Regions from separate parts of the Streptomyces sp. NPDC088730 genome, predicted to be linked through region 1. Evidence: riboswitches for the same ligand, from Rfam matches in the RefSeq annotation. Region 1 holds a riboswitch; each other region holds the start of a gene.

Region 1 (4,602 bases):
GGTCGTCGCCGTCGAGGTCTTCCTCGAAGCCCCGCTCGACGCCGAACCCGAGGGTCTGGACGGGGTGGCCACGATCATGTCGCGCGCCCTGTCGGAGGGCACCGACAAGCACAGCGCGGAGGAGTTCGCCGCCGAGCTGGAGCGGTGCGGCGCCACCCTGGACGCCCACGCCGACCACCCCGGTGTCCGGGTCTCCCTGGAGGTTCCCGCCTCCCGGCTGGCCAAGGCGCTCGGCCTGGTCGCGGAGGCGCTGCGGGCACCGGCCTTCTCGGACAGCGAGATCGAGCGGCTGGTGAACAACCGGCTCGACGAGATCCCGCACGAGCAGGCGAACCCCGCGCGGCGCGCGGCCAAGCAGCTCTCCAAGGAGCTCTTCCCGGCCACGGCCCGCATGTCGCGCCCGCGCCAGGGCACCGAGAAGACCGTCGAGCGGATCGACTCCGCGGCCGTGCGAGCCTTCTACGACGCCCACGTCCGCCCGTCCACCGCGACCGCCGTGGTCGTCGGCGACCTCACCGGCATCGACCTGGACGCCCTGCTCTCCGACACCCTGGGCGACTGGTCGGGCAACACCGCCGCGTCCCGGCCGGTCCCGCCGATCACCGCCGACGACACCGGCCGGGTGGTCATCGTGGACCGCCCCGGAGCGGTGCAGACCCAGCTGCTGATCGGCCGGATCGGCGCCGACCGGCACGACAGCGTCTGGCCGGCCCAGGTGCTCGGCACGTACTGCCTGGGCGGCACGCTGACCTCCCGGCTCGACCGGGTGCTGCGTGAGGAGAAGGGCTACACGTACGGCGTGCGCGCCTTCGCCCAGGTGCTGCGCTCCTCGGCCCCGGACTCCGCCTCGGGGGCGACCGGCGCCGCGATGCTCGCCATCAGCGGCTCGGTGGACACGGAGTCCACCGGACCGGCGCTGGAAGACCTGTGGAAGGTGCTCCGGACCCTGGCCGCGGAGGGCCTGACGGACGCCGAGCGCGAGACGGCCGTGCAGAACCTCGTGGGCGTGGCACCGCTGAAGTTCGAGACGGCCGCCTCCGTCGCGGGCACCCTCGCGGACCAGGTCGAGCAGCACCTCGCGGACGACTACCAGGCGCAGCTGTACGCGCGCCTGGCCGAGACCGGCACGGTGGAGGCGACGGCTGCCGTGGTCAACGCCTTCCCGCAGGACCGGCTGGTCACGGTCCTGGTCGGGGACGCCGCGCAGATCAAGGAGCCCGTCGCGGCTCTCGGCATCGGAGAGGTCTCGGTCGTCACCGGCTGATCTGCCACCGTCCCCGGCAGCGGGGCGGGAGCGAGGCCCTGGCGGGCCGTCCGCCGCCAGGGCCTTCCCTTTTGTCCCCTTTGGTGGAGAGGTTGCCTGTCTGCCCTGTGGGATGCGCTACAAAACCGCCTGTCCGTTTGGTGCGGGGAAGTGCCCCCGTTTAGCGTCGGCCCGGCTGTCCGTCACTCGTATGCCGCATCCGCGACGTACCGGGCAGTCATCGCCGAGTCCCCGTCAGGCGCGAGCCCGGGGAGCCGGGGACCCGTGCAGTCCCTGGGGTGAATCGGATGTCCGTGCCTCCACGAGGCCGGGACTCCGTAGGAGACCTTCCTGCTCCGAACCCGTCAGCTAACCCGGTAGGCGAGAAGGAAGGAAAGGACCAGCCACTTCATGGCGTTCACCCGTGCCACGGGGAAGCACCGTGCCCCGAGCCGTCTGACGCGTCGCGGCGCGAAGGCCGTCGGTATCGCGACCCTGGCGACCACCGGTGTCATCGGTTCCCTGGCCTCCCCGGCGCTCGCCGCGGACACCGAGGCCCCCGCCGCCGACACCGGCCTCTCCCAGATCGTCGCCATCGAGGGCGACCTGGCCGACCGGATCGACGCCCAGGCGGACGCACAGCGGCACCAGGCCGACGCCGCCGCCGAGGCGAAGGCCAAGGCGAAGGCGAAGGCCAAGGCCGACGCGAAGAAGAAGGCCGAGGCGAAGGCGAAGAAGGCCAGGGCCGCAGCCAAGGCCAGGGAGGCCCGCGAGAGCGAGGCGCGTGCCGCCCGCTCCGCCGAGCGCGCCCGGCTGGGCACCTTCCAGCTGCCCGTCGCGGGTTCTTACGTGAGCACCGGCTACAAGTCCAGCGGCTCCCTGTGGTCCTCCGGCAGTCACTCCGGCATCGACTTCCACGCCGCGTCCGGCAGCTCCGTCGTCGCCGTCGGCGCCGGTACGGTCGTCGAGGCCGGCTGGGGCGGCGCGTACGGCAACAACATCGTGCTCCGGATGACGGACGGCACGTACACCCAGTACGGCCACCTCTCCTCGATCGCCGTCTCCGTCGGCCAGAGCGTCGGCCAGGGGCAGCGGATCGGCCTCTCCGGCGCCACCGGCAACACCACCGGCCCGCACCTCCACTTCGAGGCCCGCACCACCCCGTCGTACGGCTCCGACATGGACCCGGTCGCCTATCTGCGCGCCCACGGCGTCACCGTCTGACCGACGCTGAGCACCCCACCGAAGGCCCCGGCGACCCGCCGGGGCCTTCGGCCGTACCCGGCCGCCGGACCGCGGCGCGGCACCCCTTCCCCGAACCCGTCCGCGGCCAAAAGATATTCATGAATTTCCGCCCGGCATCGGAAATGCGTCCGCATTGCAATAGAGTCACAGGACAGGCGTCGATCGGCCGCGTTTCGCGGGGATTAAGGCGGAGGTTCGGACATGCGCATTCCGGCGCATTCGGTATGCACGGCAATCCGTGACGACATCGTCTCCGGTGTCTTCGAACGCGGCAGCCGGCTCACCGAGGAAGTGCTCGCACGCCGTTACGGGGTTTCCCGCGTCCCGGTGCGTGAAGCGCTGCGCACCCTGGAGTCCGAGGGCTTCGTGGTCACCCGCAGGCATGCCGGGGCCTGCGTCGCAGAGCCCGACGAGCAGGAGGCGGCGGACCTGCTTGAGGTCCGGATGCTGCTGGAACCGCTCGGTGCGGCCCGTGCCGCCCAGCGCCGCACCGACGCCCACCTCAAGGTGTTGCGCGGCCTGGTCAGGCTGGGCCAGGAGCGGGCCCGCCGGGGTGAGGGCGAGGACCTGCGCTCACTGGGCGGCTGGTTCCACGAGACCCTCGCCCAGGCCTCCGGCAGCCCCGGCCTGATCGCCCTGCTCACCCAGCTCCGGCACAAGATCGCCTGGATGTACGCGGTCGACCCGCCGGCCCGCCCCGCCGACTCCTGGGCCGAGTACGGGGCCATCGTGGACGCCGTGGCACGCGGCGACGCGGAACGGGCGAGGGCGCTCGCCGCCCAGCACGCCGAGCGGGCCACGGCCGCGCACCGGCTGCGCCGCCCCGGCCGTCCCGGCGCCGCGGCCGTACCCCGGGCCGGCCGGGTGAGGACTTCGCAACATGCCGTAAACACCCAGGGCGGCCGTCATTAACAATTACGCCGTATACAAGAAGTAGCTATTCGCCGAAGCATTCCTGGTGCTGCCCATTCCGTTGTTCTGCTCGCCGTCCTGAATCATTTCCGGTGGCCGGACCATATGGGCCGCTACGGGCGGCATTCTCGCGCGAACGCAAAAGCCGCGGCTCCCGGTCGGGGGTGCCGCGGCTCTTGCGCAGGAATTCCAGGCGGTCGTGACCGTCGGATCAGACGGTCTCCGGGAGCTCGTCGAGCCCCTCGGCGACCAGCTTGGACAGACGGTCCAGGGCGTCGTCGGCGCCGTCGGCCTCGGACGCGAGGATGATCTCCTCGCCGCCCTGGGCACCGAGCCCGAGCACCGCGAGCATGGACGCGGCGTTCACCGGGTTGCCGTCGGCCTTGGCGATGGTCACGGGGACGCCGGAGGCCGTGGCGGCACGGACGAAGATGGATGCGGGGCGGGCGTGCAGGCCCTCGGCCCAACCGACGTTGACGCGGCGCTCAGCCATGGTTCTGCCCTTCACGAATCAATGGTTGTCTAGACCAGTCTCTCATGCAGTGCGCGATGCTCCGGCCGGTCCGCGGCCCGTCCGCGGACCGCTTCCGCCGTAGGCCGGCCACCCCAGACTGCCCCGGCCCCGGCCCCCACGCGACCGCTGGCGGAGCCGTACGCTTTGCCCATGGAGCCCTCTGTGGAGCAGAGTCCGCATCACGCCTACCCCGGCCACTGGGAGGCGGACGTGGTGCTCCGCGACGGCGGCACCGCCCGGATCAGGCCGATCACCACGGACGACGCCGAACGGCTGGTCAGCTTCTACGAGCAGGTCTCCGACGAGTCGAAGTACTACCGCTTCTTCGCCCCCTACCCCCGGCTCTCCGCCAAGGACGTCCACCGCTTCACCCATCACGACTACGTCGACCGGGTGGGACTCGCCGTCACGGTGGGCGGCGAGTTCATCGCCACCGTCCGCTACGACCGGATCGACGCCACGGGCAGGCCGGCCTCGGCCCCGGCGGACGAGGCCGAGGTCGCCTTCCTCGTCCAGGACGCGCACCAGGGCCGCGGGGTCGCCTCCACCCTCCTCGAACACATCGCGGCCGTTGCCCGGGAGCGCGGCATCCGGCGCTTCGCCGCCGAGGTGCTCCCCGCCAACAACAAGATGATCAAGGTCTTCCGGGACGCCGGATACACCCAGCAGCGCAGCTTCGAGGACGGCT
Region 2 (4,602 bases), on a different contig from region 1:
TCTTCTCGCGGGCCGGCACGATCCGGGTCGGGGCCGGTGCGCTGCTGTGCGTGGCCGCGCTGCGGCTCCACAGCGGAACGCTGATCCGGGTCGTGCCGTTCATCGAGCTGCTCACCGTCCTCACCGTCTCGGTCCTCGCGGTCTTCATCAACGGGGTCGTACGGCGCAGCAACGAGCAGCTGGCCTCCGCCCGGGTCATCGCGGCGACCGCCATGCGCGCGGTGCTGCCGACACCGTCCGACCGGATCGGCGGGCTGTACGTGGCCGCGCGGTACGAGGCGGCGCAGGCGGACGAGTTCGTCGGCGGTGACCTGTTCTCGGTCACGGACACCCCGTACGGGGTACGGCTGGTGGTCGGGGACGTGCGCGGCAAGGGCCTGGACGCGGTGGAGGCGGTGGCGGTGATCATCGGGGCGTTCCGGGAGGCCGCCGAGCAGGAGCGGTCACTGGAGGGGGTGGCCCAGCGGCTGGAGCGTGCGCTGGCGCGGGAATCGAGCAGGCGCGGCGGGCTCGACGCGGTGGAGGGTTTCGTCACCGCCGCGCTGGCGGAGATCCCGCAGGGCTCCAGCAGGGTGCGCGTCGTCAACCGCGGCCATCCCGAACCGCTGCTGCTGCACTCGGACGGGGCGCTGGAGCAGCTGCGGCCCACGCTGCCCGCGCTGCCCCTGGGGATGGACCTGGGTGTGTGGCCGGACCGCTCCGACGAGTGGGAGCTGCCCGCCGGGTCGACGCTGCTCCTTTATACGGACGGCCTCTCCGAGGCCCGTGATGCCGACGGGGTCTTCTACGACCCGGCCGAGCGGCTGCGCGGACGGATCTTCCCGGGGCCCGAGGAGCTGCTGTCGGCGCTGACCGATGACGTACGGCTGCACACCGGTGGGGTGACGACCGACGACATGGCCCTGCTCGCGGTCGTGCGCCCGACCGAGGGGCAGCCGGACCGGCGTACGACCGTGAAGATCGTGGGCCTGGACGGCGGAGCCGGGTGAAGGCGGGTGAAGCCGGTGAAGGCGAGGGGCCGGACGCGGGGGAGTGCGGATGGATGTGGGGGAGAGGCGCGGTCGATGCCACCGTGCGTAACCGTAAGGAATCCCTCCGCATAACATTTGACGCAACGTCAGAAAACGGCTAACGGTTGAGGGTTGTTCAACTCGCCCGATTCCACCCGGTTGTGTCCCGTAAAGTCCAGGCCAAGGATCGGAACGATCAGTGGGAACGGCTTGGAATCGGGCCCGTGTGTCTATTAACGTTCGATAACGCAGCGCGGTTGTCCCAGCCGCCGTCAGTGGCGGCACCGTGCGCGAGCGCCGAATTCCGCAAGGGAACCGGGGAACCACCTACATGGGGTGAATCGGGCATCTCTGTCTCGTTGAGAGGCGGAGGGACCCGTAGGAGACCTTCCTGCTCCGAACCCGTCAGCTAACCCGGTAGGCGAGAAGGAAGGAAAGGAGCGCGCCCCAGTGGCGTCCAACAAGCCTGCCCCCGAAGCCCCCTCCTGGTTCGCACCCGAACACGGAAACGACTTTGGACCCGGGCCCGGTGCCGCTTACGGCGCCAACCACGGAACCGCTTACGGAACCGGTCACGGGGCCGACTACGGAACCGCTTACGGAACCGATCGGGGCAGCGAGTTCGGGAGTGAGTTCGGCACCGGCCTCCGCGCCGAGGAGGCCGAATCCGGCAGGGCGTGGGAGGAATGGAACCCCACGGAGGAGTCCATCCGCCCCGTGCGCGGCAAGCACCGCGTCGCCAAGCAGCGCAACGGCCTCGCCCGCAGCTCCACCGTTCTCGGCGTCGGTGTCATCGCCGCCGTCGGCGCGGGTGGCATGGCCTCCGCCCAGAGCAAGCCGCCCGTGTCTATCTCTCTTCCCGACGCCATCTCCGACAAACTTCCCGAGGCCAAGTCCCTTCCTGGCGTCGGCGCGTTGTTCTCGGGTGAGTCCGAGGCGGAGAAGGCCGAGGTCGTGACCGCCGCCGCCCCGCTGACGACGGCCGGCATCACCACCACAGAGGCCGAGCAGGGCACGACGGACGCCGGCGAGGCGCTCCGCGCCCGCATCCTCCAGCAGGCCGAGCAGCAGCAGGACTCCGCCGACGCCGAGGCCAGGGCGGCCGAGGAGAAGGCCGCGGCGGAGAAGGCGGCCGCAGAGGCGAAGAAGCAGCAGGACGCGGCGGAGGCCAAGGCCGCCGCCGCTAAGAAGAAGGCCGCGGAGGAGGCGAAGAAGAAGGCGGAAGCGGTACGGCTCGCGAAGCTCGCCGCCAGCTACGCCATCCCCACCTCCTCGTACACGATCACCTCGACCTTCGGCGAGGCCGGTTCGATGTGGTCCTCCGGCTACCACACGGGCCTCGACTTCGCGGCGCCGACCGGTACCCCGATCAAGGCCATCCACAGCGGCACCATCAAGTCCGCCGGCTGGTCCGGCGCGTACGGCTACCGCACGGTCCTGGAGCTTGAGGACGGCACGGAGCTGTGGTTCTGCCACCAGTCCTCGATCGGCGTCGGCGTCGGCCAGCAGGTCACCACCGGGGACACCATCGGACGCGTGGGCGCGACCGGCAACGTGACCGGCCCGCACCTCCACCTTGAGGTCCACACCCCGGACGGCACCGGCATCGATCCGATGCCGTGGCTGCGCGCCCGTGGCCTGACGGTCTGAGCCCACCGAAGTCCGTGTCCACGGAACCCCGGCAGTCCTGACGCTCACCCCCCGACGTCAGGGCTGCCGGTCCCGGCTCCTGGCCGGTCCTGATAGTTCTGCTGGTCTTGCCCGTTCTGCTGGTCCTGCTGGTCCTGCCGGTTCTGGCTGGGGCATACGGGTGTAGCTGTAGCGGCCATGGAATAGCGCGTGCCGTGCGGTGGGTTGCTCCATCCATGACTTCTCTTCACAAGCTCGGTTCCTCCGGCCTCCAGGTCTCCACGCTCTCCCTCGGCGGCAACGTCTTCGGCTGGACCGCCGACGAGGCGCAGTCCTTCGCCGTCCTCGACGCGTACACGGCGGGCGGGGGCAACTTCGTGGACACGGCCGACACGTACTCCTCCTGGATCCCCGGCAACGTGGGCGGCGAGTCGGAGACCCTCATCGGTAAGTGGTTCGCCGCTCGGGGCAACCGCTCCGACGTCGTCCTGGCCACCAAGGTCGGCTCCCACCCCGAGTACAAGGGGCTCGCCGCCGCCACCATCAGGGCCGGGGCCGAGGAGTCGCTGCGCCGGCTCGGTACGGACTACATCGACCTCTACTACACGCACCACGACGACGAGACCGTCCCCGTCGAGGAGATCATCACCGCTCTCGACCAGCTGGTGAAGGAGGGCAAGGTCCGCGAGATCGCCGCCTCCAACATCAGCCCGGCGCGGCTCCGCGCCTCGCTGGACTTCTCCGAGCGCGAGGGCCTGGCCCGCTACGTGGCGCTCCAGCCGCACTACAACCTCGTCTCGCGTGACACCTACGAGGGCGAGCTCCAGGACCTGAGCGCCGAGGCCGGACTGGCCGCAGTCCCGTACTCCGCCCTCGCCTCCGGATTCCTGACCGGCAAGTACCGTGCCGGTCAGACCGTGGACAGCGCCCGCGCCGGTGGCGCCGCCCAGCACCTGGAGACGGAGCGCGGCCAGAAGGTCCTCACCGCGCTCGACACGATCGCGCGGGAGCGGGACGCCGAGATCGCCACGGTGGCGCTGGCCTGGCTGGCCTCCCGGCCGACCGTGGTCTCCCCGATCGCCTCCGCCCGAACGGTCGAACAGCTTCCCGCGCTGCTGGCCGTCGACGATCTGCGGCTGACGGACCAGGAGCTGACCGCGCTCACCGAGGCGTCCGCCTAGGACTGCGGCCCGCCGCCGTACTGCTGCTGTCCGTGCGGCTGCTGCCCGTACTGCTGTTGTCCGTACTGCGGCGGGCTGTAGGGCTGCGGGTTGTAGGGCTGTTGCGCGTACGGGTATGCGGGGTACGGCTGTTGACCGTAGGGGGCCGGGCCCGGGTGCGGGGCGGGGCCGCCGTACGGCTGGTACGGGCTGTACCCCGGGTACGCGCCGGGCCCGGCCCCGTACGGCTGGTGCGCCCGGCGCGTGTGCCGGTGGCGCAGGCGGCCCGTCGCCTGCGCCGCGTACGCCAGGGCGGGTCCGGCGACCTCTCGGCGCTGCCACAGGTGGTGCAGCAGCTCCAGCTCGCGTTCGGCCAGATCCGGGCCGGCCGTGCCACGACGGGCCTGCCGGCGCAGAAACGCCAGTGACGTCGCGAACGACTCGTACTCGGCGACCGCACGCGCCGCCGCCTTCCCCCTGGCCTTGCCCTCGGCCTTCGCCTGTGCGCGCACCACGCCGTTGACCTGAGCGGTGACGTGGGCGTGGGCGGCGACCGGGGCCGGTAGGTGGCCCTGGAGGCCGTACGGGCTGTACGGGCCGCTCCCCGCCGCCGTCGCCTGCCACCGCCGTGCCGTGTCCCTGGCCATGCCGCGGGCCCGCATCGACGACAGGGCGAGCGGCTCCGTGGGGGAGAGCCAGCCGGCCGCGGCGTAGGCGGGCAGTTCGATGGCCAGGGTGCGCAGCTCGCGCTGCCGGGACCAGATCGCCAGCCAGGTCACCAGACCGAAGGCGGGCACCATGAA
Region 3 (4,602 bases), on a different contig from region 1:
AGGAGCGCGCACGATGTTCGACCCCGCCCAGCGGCACCCGTACCCCGACGCGTTCCGGCCGGACGCAGCGCCTGCCCCGCACGCTCTGCTCGCACCGCTGAGCGGGTTCCTGGGCACCTGGGCCGGGCGGGGCAGTGGTGAGTACCCGACGCTCGCCGAGGAGTTCCGGTACGCGCAGCAGGTGACCTTCAGTCACGACGGGCGCCCCTTCCTCCATTACGAGGCGCGCGCCTGGCTGCTCGACGCGGACGGCGCCCCGCTGCGGCCGTCCGCACGGGAGAGCGGCTGGTGGCGGATGCAGGCGGACGGGCGGGTGGAGGCGCTGATCACTCAGCCCACCGGTGTCGCGGAGATCCTGACGGGCCGTGCGGCCGACGGCGCGGCCGACCTCGCCACCCATCAGGTCGCTCTCGCGCCCACCGCCAAGGAGGTCAGCGCCACCCGCCGCCGCTACACCCTGACGGATGACGGCACGCTCGACTTCGTCCACGACCTCGCGGCGGTCGGCCAGCCGCTCCAGCACCACCTTTCGGCGCGGCTCCGGCGCGAGGGCGGCAGCAGGCCGCACTGATACCGCGCTGATCCGCGCACCGTGACGGGGCGCCGGCTGCCGTCCCGTCCGACGGCGCCCGCGCTTCAGACTCCGGACAGCACCGCCCGCAGCCGGGCCGCGAACGCCCGCGGATGCGTGGTGTTGCCGTTGTGTCCGCCGGGAAAGGGGACGACCTCCCGGCCGGTCAGTTCGGCGAGGCTCCGCGCGCACTGGCCGACGAAAACGGATGGCGCCGTGGTGCTGCCGCTCGCGGGCACGATGCGTACGGGCGTCGCCCGCAGCGCTTCCCGGTCGAGCTCGGCTTCGATGACCGCGGTGAAGTCGCGCTCGATGAAGAAGCCGAAGTTGGCCACACGGCGCGGGGTGAGCGGCATCGGGGTGAGCCCCGGTTCGGTCTCCTGGCGCGTCGGGTCGATGCCGAGGACCCGGGCGATCTCGGGGAAGGCCGCTGCCAGACCGCCGTCACGGTGGACGTCCTGAAGGCGCGCCAGCTCGGCGGCGTGCCGCTCGCGCTGTCCGGCGGGCAGCAGGGACGGCGTGACCGGGTCGTGCGCCACGAGCAGCCCGAGCTGCTCGGGGTGGGCGAGCGCCAGGTGCAGCCCGATGGCGGCGCCCATGCTGCACCCGAGCATCAGGGCGGGTTCATCGGTCAGTTCGGCCAGCAGCCGGTGCACGTCGTCGGCGTGCTGGGCCATGGTGATGCGCTGCCCGGGGTCGTCGAGCGTGCTGCGGGAGAGGCCCCGCCGGTCGTAGGTGACCACGGTGCAGCGGTCCACGAGCAGGTCGACCAGGTCGGTGCTGCGGTCGGCGTCGCCCTCACCGCTCTGGGAGACGAGCAGCAGGGGGCCTGAGCCGCGGACTTCGTAGTGGAGCGTGGCGCCATCGGTGTCGAGGAACATCGGGCTCTCCCGGTCGCAGGGGTGGGCGGCGCCATGAGCACCGGCCGGGTACCACGCAAGGTAGTGCATCTATTTAGATGTATCAATAGAGATGCGCCTAGGTGGTGTCGAGCCTCGGGTGTCGTGGTCACCCGGCCGTCGGCTGCCGAGCTTGAGGGAATGTCCCTATTGGGTAGTTAGTCGCGTATCCCACCAATGATTCACTGACGACCTTTTTCCGTGGTCCAAGGCTCATGGATTTTGAGCAAATCACCCCTTTTCGGGCTCAGTGGTCAGCATCACCTTCCCGGCCCGTGACGCGGCGCAGCCGGCCTCGGTTCCCTTTCGCGCCAAGAAAGTTGACTTCCCCCGCAGGGTCTGGGGCCGGGCATTTCTTTTAATTGATCTTGCGAATCAATTTGGATCAAGAATTCCGGGCTTGTTTCGTCCGGCGTTTTTCGCTTACGGTCACCGTCAATCCGGATGGAACGCCGAATCCTGCCGCCGTCCGGGAACCCGACCCACTCACGTACGGCAGGAGCGGGGGACCCAGGTTTGCCGCCGTTCCGGAATCCGGAGCGGCTAGGGGTTAAGTCGCCATCACGCGCGGCCGGACATCTCCAGTCCGAACCCGACAGCTCACCTCGCAGGCGGCGGAGAGGAAATGCGCCATGCCCATCACGGGTAAGTACCGTCGTTTCAAGTCCACCTCCCTGACCCGCGGTTTCATCGCCGTGAGCACGGGCGGAGTCGTTCTCGCGCTCCCCCTGATCGGGGCCGGATCGGCTTCTGCCGCACCGGCACACCCGGCCGTCGCGGAAAAGTCGGTGTCCTCGACCCCCTTTGCTGCCAAGGGAATTGCGGCCCGCCAGGCGGAGTCCACCGTCTATTCCGTGGTCTCCGGTGATTCGCTTTCCAAGATCGCCCGAGGGCATTCCCTCAGCGGTGGCTGGGAGCGGCTCTACCAGGACAACCGGAGTGCGGTCGGCGGAAACCCCGACCTGATTCACCCGGGCCTCAAGCTGACCATCGGCGCCAAGTCCGTTGCCGTAGCCCCGAAGGCGGCTCCCACCGCCGAATCGAAGGCGAAGCCCGCGGCCGAGGCTGACCCCGCGACCGACGCCGCGCAGTCGTCCGACCGGTCCGAGGGGACCGACCGGGCCGACCGCTCCCAGCGGACGGTCACGCCCGTCGCGGAGAAGACCACCGCCACCGAGACCGCGGCCACCGCTCCCGCGCAGGCCGCCACGGTGTACACCAACGACCTCGACGGCTGGATCAAGGAGTCGCTCGCCGTGATGGCCCAGAACGGCATCCCCGGCAGCTACGACGGCATCTACCGCAACGTGATCCGCGAGTCCTCCGGCAACCCGCAGATCGTGAACAACTGGGACTCGAACGCCGCCGCCGGCACTCCCTCCAAGGGCCTCCTCCAGGTGATCCAGCCCACCTTCGAGGCCTACCACGTGGCCGGTACGTCGACGGACATCCTCGACCCCGTCGCCAACATCACCGCCGCGTGCAACTACGCCGCGGCCACCTACGGCTCCATCGACAACGTCTTCGGCGCCTACTGACATACCCCGGCCCCGCCTTCTGGAGGGGCCGGGCGCAGGGGTGGGAGGGAGCCATGAGGCTCCCTCCCACCCCTTTCGCGTGCCGTACGTGCCGTGCGGCTGACAACAGGCGGTCGAATCGCGCCTTTCGCGTGCCGTACGTGCCGTGCGGCTGACAACAGGCGGTCGAATCGCGTCGTCCCCGGGGTGTCACCGCCACCGCCTCGTGGACGTACGGACGGGGTCACTGCCACCGGCTCGCGGACGTACGGACGGGGGTCACTGCCACCCGGCTCGTGGACGTACGGACGGGGTCACTGCCACCGGCTCGTGGACGTACGGACGGGGTCACCGCCACCCGCCTCGTGGACGTACGCCGACGGATCGCCCGGCGGCCCGGCAGCTTCCTCCGGGTCCGCTCCGGCCGCCTCACAACAGGGTGCGCGATGGCACTATGAACCTTTCATCCCGCGCGCTACCCTCCGCCGCATGATTTCCACGGTGGTCTGGGGAACCGGCAATGTCGGCCGCGCGGCCATCCGCGCCGTCGAGGCCCATCCGGCCCTGCAACTGGCGCACGTGCTTGTTCACGATCCGGGCAAGGTGGGCCGCGACGCGGGCGACCTCGCCGGGACCGGCCGCGATCTGGGCGTCGCGGCGACCGACGACATCGACGCGGTGCTGGCCACCGCTCCCGGCGCGGTGGTGTACGCGGCCTCCGGGGACATCCGCCCCGACGAGGCGCTCGCCGACATCACCAGGGCGGTCCGCACCGGGGTGGTGGTCGTCACCCCCGCCCTGTACGCCCTCTACGACCAGCGGGGCGCCCCGCCGGAGCTGCGCGACCCGGTCCTGGCCGCTGTCGCGGACGGCGGCGGCTCCCTGTTCGTCTCCGGCGTCGACCCCGGCTGGGGCAACGACGTGCTGCCCCTGCTGATCAGCGGACTCGGCAGCACGGTCGACGCGATCCGCTGCCAGGAGATCTTCGACTACTCCACCTACGACCAGCCCGACGCGGTCCGCGACCTGATCGGCATGGGACACCCCATGGAGTACGAGCCGCTGATGCTGGCGGCCTCCGTCCCGACGATGGTGTGGGGCGGCCAGCTGCGGCTGATGGCCAGGGCCCTGGGCGTGGAGCTCGACGACATCCGCGAGACCATGGCCAGGCGGCCGCTGGAGACGACGGTCACCACCCGGACCATGGGCGAGTTCGCGGCGGGCACCCAGGGCGCGGTGCGGTTCGAGGTGCAGGGCATCGTCGAGGGCGAGCCCCGCATCGTCATCGAGCACATCACCCGCATCCACCCGTCCTGCGCCCCGGACTGGCCGTCGCCGCCCGACGGCGCCGGTGCCCACCGCGTGATCATCGAGGGCCGTCCGCGCATCGAGGTCACCGTCGAGGCCACCGACGAGGACGAGAACCGCTCGGCGGGCGGCAACGCCACCGCGGTCGGCCGGCTGGTGAACGCCATCGACTGGCTGGTGGAGGCGGAACCCGGACTCTACGACGCACTCGACGTCCCCCTGCGCCCCGCAGCCGGCAGACTCGGAAGGAAGCAGCCATGATCATCGACATCCCCGAGGGCCAGGAGCCGATCGGATACGTATGGGG
Region 4 (4,602 bases), on a different contig from region 1:
CCGGGCCAGACGCCGTACGAGCGCTTCCTGGACCGGTGCGGGGAGCTGGCGTCCCTGGGTATCCGGCACAGCGTCGGCGTGGTCGGTCTGGATGATCATCTCGACGAGGCGCGACGGCTGCGGGCGGCCCTGCCCGAGGAGGTCTACCTCTGGGTCAACGCCGCCGAGGGGCACACCTACACGGACGAGGAGGCGGACCGGTGGACGGAGATCGATCCGCTGTTCCCGTACAGCCGCCATCCGCACCGTTCGGCCGGGCTGCCCTGCCGGACCGGTGAGTCGGTCATCTCGGTGGACGGGGAGGGCACGGTTCGCCGCTGCCACTTCGTCCGGGCCGAGCTCGGCAATCTCTACGACGGCAGCTACCGCGGGGCACTGGGCCCCCGGTCATGCCCGCTGGCGGTGTGCGACTGCCATATCGGCTACGTCCATCTGGAGACGCTGCCGTTGTACGACGTGTTCGCGGGCGGCGTGCTGGAACGCATCCCGGCCCGGCCGTTGTACGGCATCGGACGGGCCGGCTCGTGAACCGCTGGAAGGACCGCCGGGCTCCCGGCTCCCGGCCGGGAGCCGGCCGGCCTCAGAGCGGCAGCAGGTCCGGCCGCTTCGCCTCCACGTGGTCCCCCGACGACTCGCCGCGCAGCCGGCGCCCGATCCACGGGACCAGGTACTCGCGGGCCCAGTGGATGTCGTCGCGCCGGACTTCCAGCGCTCTCCGGTGCACCTGCGGCGGCCACTCCTGGTCCGGGTCGGCCGGCACGTCGAGGCCGAGGACCTGGGCGGCGCGCAGTGCGACACGGGTGTGTCCCTCGGGCGACAGGTGCAGCCGGTCGCCGTCCCAGGCGCGCCGGTCCTGCACGGAGCGCAGGGACCACAGGTCGAGCACCGGGCAGTCGTAGCGGTCCGCGATGGACCGCACGTGGGCGGTGTAGGTGGCGATCTTGCCGCGCAGATGGCGGAGCACCGGAACGCCGCGGGTGTCGAAGCCGGTGGTGACCATGACGGTGCCGACCGACCGGGTCAGCTCGGCGACCGCGCGCTCGAAGCGCTCGGCCACGTCGTCGGGGTCGGTGCCCGGCCGGATGATGTCGTTGCCGCCCGCGCAGAAGCTCACCAGGTCGGGGGCGAGCTGCTGGGCGCGCGGTACCTGCTCCGCGACTATCTGGTCGAGGAGGCGTCCTCGTACGGCGAGATTGGCGTACCGGAAGTGTCCGTGCGCGGCGGCTGTGCCGGCCTGCGCCGTTTCCGGGTCGGGGAGCTGGTCCGCGAGGATTACCGCGAACCGGTCGGCCCAGCCGACGAATGTCCCGTTCGGGCCCGGGTCACCGACTCCTTCGGTGAAACTGTCGCCAATCGCCGCGTACGACTCGATGGCGCCCTGCCGGTTGATGACGCCCTGTCGGATGTTTCTCGAATCGTCTGCCACAAGGGCATATCCTGCACCGCCGATTGTGACCTACGCGACCGTAATATGGGCTTGACGGGTGGTGAGATAGACCACCCGGTCAGGTTTTGGTAAAGGGGGAATAAGGACGGTCACCCCAATGCAGAGGGGCGGTGCGCCGCCGCGCACCGCCCCTCTGCATTGCTCAGGTCCGTCACCGGACCGCTGCCGCCCGGATCAGACGTTGATCCCGTGCGACGCCAGGTAGGCGATCGGGTCGATGTCAGAGCCGTACGCCGGGCCCGTGCGGACCTCGAAGTGGAGGTGCGGGCCGGTGGCGTTGCCGGTGGCGCCGGAGAGGCCGACCTGCTGGCCCGCGGTCACGGTCTGGCCCGCCGAGACGGAGAGCGAGGACATGTGGCCGTACTGCGAGTAGTGGCCGTCGGCGTGCTTGATGACGACCTCGTTGCCGTACGCGCCGCCCCAGCCCGCGGTGACGACGGTGCCGGAGGTGATCGCCTTCACGCTGGTGCCGGTGGAGACGGGGAAGTCGATACCGGTGTGGCTGCCGCTGGACCAGCTGGCGCCGGAGGCGCGGTAGGCGGTGGTGTGGTTGCCGGGGACCGGGTGGACGTAGCCGGACGCGCTGCCCTGCTCCGCCGACGTGTTGGACGCCTGGGTGCCGGAGGAGGACGCGGTGCCGGCGGCCGCGGGCGCCTTCGACCCGGTCTCGGCCGGAGCCTTCGAGGGGGCCTTCGACGGGGTGGTGGCACCCGCGGAGGTGTGCGAGCCGGTGGCCGGGGCGTGGCCCCAGGCCTTGCCGCCGAGGGTCAGCTTCATGCCCGGGAGGATCAGGCTCGGGTTGTCGCCGACGACCTTGCGGTTGTCCTGGTACAGCTTCTCCCAGCCGCCCTTGACCTTGTGCTCTGCGGCGATCTTCGACAGGTAGTCGCCGGAGACCACGGAGTACGTCGTGGTGCCGGACTGCTTGTCCGCGACCGGCTTGGCCGGGGTGGCGTGCGTGGCGGCGGCCGACTTCGCGGTGGCGGGAGCGGCCTGCTCCGCGGCGTTGGCACCGGTGGCGCCGAGCAGCGGAAGCGCGATGACGGCTCCGCCGGCGCTCGCGACGACGACGCCGCGGGCGATGGTGCTGGACTTGGGACGGCGGTGCTTACCCGGGATGGGCATGAAGAATTTCCTCTCCGGCGCCTACGAGGTGAGCTGTCGGGTTCGGGCTGGAGATGCCCGGCTGCGTCTGGCGCGACTTCACCCCGAGCCGGCCGGATCACTCCGGTCGGCGGCTTACCTGGGTCCCCCGCTCCTGCCACACGGTGAGTGGGTGCGGAATTCCGGACGGCGGCAGGATTAGGCGTTCCATCCGGATTGACATGGAACGTAAGCGAGCCAGGACGGCGGAAACAAGCCACGGGTTCCACGCCGGATTCCGCACCGGAAATTCGACGCGGAATTCCGGTCACACTCCGTGGATTATGGATCTTGGCATTCCGCTTGGCGCCCGGATTACCCAGCCGGAGCACCGCCACACACCGTCACGGATATGATCCCGCTCACGAGCGGGTGACCATCTCCCGCATAAGCAGGGCATGTTCGACTAAAAGCCCCAATACGGACATGTCGCGCTCATCGTTCGCGCCGGTGCCCCGCGGAGAGCCGTCGCGAGGGGCAGGACCAAGGTCGTCGCCGGGGTGATTGTCCGAGTATCCGATGTCGTATCGTCACGGGAGTGGACCCGTCGGCGACACGCGTCGGCGGCAGAGCCCCCAGGAGTGACCGTGACGCAGCAGCTGCCGCAGACCCCGTCGACGGAACCCGAGCTGGCGGGGGTCCGCAACTTCCGTGACGTGGGCGGACTGCCCACCTCCGACGGCCGCAGGGTGCGGTACGGGCGGCTCTTCCGCAGTGGTCACCTGGCAGACGCCACGCCCGAGGACACGGCGTTCCTCGGCGGCCTCGGCCTGCACACCGTCTTCGACTTCCGCAACGCCGCCGACCTCAAGCTGGACGGACCGGATGTCGAGCTGCCCGGCGTACGCAATGTGAACATCCCGCTCACCGACCCGGCGGACGGCAGCGAGTTCTGGCGGATGGTGCGCGACGGCGACATGGACGAGCTGCGCGGAATCCTCGGCGGCGGCAAGGGGACCGACCGCATGGTCGCCTCCTACCGCTCGATCATCCTGGACCGCACCGCGGAGCACAGCCAGGTGCTGCACGCCCTGGCCGAGGACAGCGTCCCGGCCCTGATGCACTGCGCGGCGGGCAAGGACCGGGCCGGGCTCTCCATCGCGATCTCGCTGCTCGCGGTGGGCGTCGGGCGCGAGACGATCGAGGCCGACTACCTCAAGTCCAACGACACCCACCGCCGCTACCGGGTGCGCCGCAGCGACACCTCCGCGGCCGGAATGTCGCCCGAGGTGATGGAGCTCCTCAGCCCGCTCTTCGGAGCCCACAGCGAATACCTCGCGGCGGCCTTCGCCACCATCGACGAGACCTGGGGCGACACGGACCGCTACCTCTCCGAGGGGCTGAAGATCACGCCCAGTACGCGGGAGCGGCTGCGCGAGCGGCTCCTCGAAGACTCCTGACGGACCCCGGAGGGGGCGCCGCCGGCTACTGGTTGTGCATACCCACCGCGAACAGCAGGTAGAGGAAGCCCGCGACGACGTGCCCGGCCACCAGGTAGGCGAACAGCCTGATGACGAGCCCGCGCGGCATCTTGCGCTCCTGGGAGTCGGGCTCCTTGCGCCTGGCCGGGGTCAGCGGGTCGTAGTTCTCGGAATCGGACATGACGGTCCTCTCTGGTGACCGGTCGGGCCGGCGGGACGGCGTCTCAGCGACGGTGGATCCCGCTGCCGAGGCACAGCTCGGCGGCGGGGCTCTGCAGCAGGGTGTGAACGAAGAGCAGCTCGGCGCCCTCGCGCTCCGGCGCCGCGATCCGGTGCGGGGTGAGCGAGTCGAAGTGCGCGCTGTCGCCGGGGCCGAGGTCGTGCACGGTGTCCCCGAGGGTCACCCGGAGATTCCCGGCCAGGACGTAGAGCCATTCCTCACCGGGGTGGACGCGCACCAGGTCGCCCTGCGCGCCGTACGGCACCCGGACGCGCAGCGCCTGCATCGCCCGGCCGGACCCGCCGGCCCGCTGGTACATCCAGCCGTCGGCCTCCGCCCCCTCGAACTTCCGGGCACGGACGATCGCGTCA

The links. Region 1 has a riboswitch for cyclic di-AMP ahead of ACIP89_RS26800 (M23 family metallopeptidase). Riboswitches for the same ligand answer to the same signal wherever they lie in the genome.
Region 2: it holds a riboswitch for cyclic di-AMP, as region 1 does, so the genes downstream of both, ACIP89_RS06980 (M23 family metallopeptidase) here and ACIP89_RS26800 (M23 family metallopeptidase) in region 1, are expected to answer to the same signal.
Region 3: it holds a riboswitch for cyclic di-AMP, as region 1 does, so the genes downstream of both, ACIP89_RS34425 (transglycosylase SLT domain-containing protein) here and ACIP89_RS26800 (M23 family metallopeptidase) in region 1, are expected to answer to the same signal.
Region 4: it holds a riboswitch for cyclic di-AMP, as region 1 does, so the genes downstream of both, ACIP89_RS27735 (peptidoglycan DD-metalloendopeptidase family protein) here and ACIP89_RS26800 (M23 family metallopeptidase) in region 1, are expected to answer to the same signal.

What each region holds. Positions count from the first base shown of each region.
Region 1 covers NZ_JBIVLK010000010.1:139,393-143,994, reverse strand. Annotated here, with positions in the region: gene ACIP89_RS26805 (M16 family metallopeptidase) at 1-1,264, shown strand, start outside; cyclic di-AMP (ydaO/yuaA leader) riboswitch at 1,476-1,642, shown strand; gene ACIP89_RS26800 (M23 family metallopeptidase) at 1,655-2,467, shown strand; gene ACIP89_RS26795 (GntR family transcriptional regulator) at 2,690-3,400, shown strand; gene ACIP89_RS26790 (HPr family phosphocarrier protein) at 3,612-3,893, opposite strand; gene ACIP89_RS26785 (GNAT family N-acetyltransferase) at 4,065-4,602, shown strand, end outside.
Region 2 covers NZ_JBIVLK010000002.1:21,807-26,408, reverse strand. Annotated here, with positions in the region: gene ACIP89_RS06985 (PP2C family protein-serine/threonine phosphatase) at 1-989, shown strand, start outside; cyclic di-AMP (ydaO/yuaA leader) riboswitch at 1,296-1,449, shown strand; gene ACIP89_RS06980 (M23 family metallopeptidase) at 1,461-2,660, shown strand; gene ACIP89_RS06975 (aldo/keto reductase) at 2,876-3,820, shown strand; gene ACIP89_RS06970 (PrsW family intramembrane metalloprotease) at 3,817-4,602, opposite strand, start outside.
Region 3 covers NZ_JBIVLK010000020.1:86,796-91,397, reverse strand. Annotated here, with positions in the region: gene ACIP89_RS34435 (FABP family protein) at 14-571, shown strand; gene ACIP89_RS34430 (alpha/beta fold hydrolase) at 637-1,452, opposite strand; cyclic di-AMP (ydaO/yuaA leader) riboswitch at 1,911-2,097, shown strand; gene ACIP89_RS34425 (transglycosylase SLT domain-containing protein) at 2,103-3,008, shown strand; gene ACIP89_RS34420 (dihydrodipicolinate reductase) at 3,477-4,556, shown strand; gene ACIP89_RS34415 (carboxymuconolactone decarboxylase family protein) at 4,553-4,602, shown strand, end outside.
Region 4 covers NZ_JBIVLK010000011.1:110,087-114,688, forward strand. Annotated here, with positions in the region: gene ACIP89_RS27725 (STM4011 family radical SAM protein) at 1-528, shown strand, start outside; gene ACIP89_RS27730 (SGNH/GDSL hydrolase family protein) at 581-1,426, opposite strand; gene ACIP89_RS27735 (peptidoglycan DD-metalloendopeptidase family protein) at 1,622-2,572, opposite strand; cyclic di-AMP (ydaO/yuaA leader) riboswitch at 2,576-2,766, opposite strand; gene ACIP89_RS27740 (tyrosine-protein phosphatase) at 3,178-3,990, shown strand; gene ACIP89_RS27745 (DUF6126 family protein) at 4,016-4,192, opposite strand; gene ACIP89_RS27750 (helix-turn-helix domain-containing protein) at 4,236-4,602, opposite strand, start outside.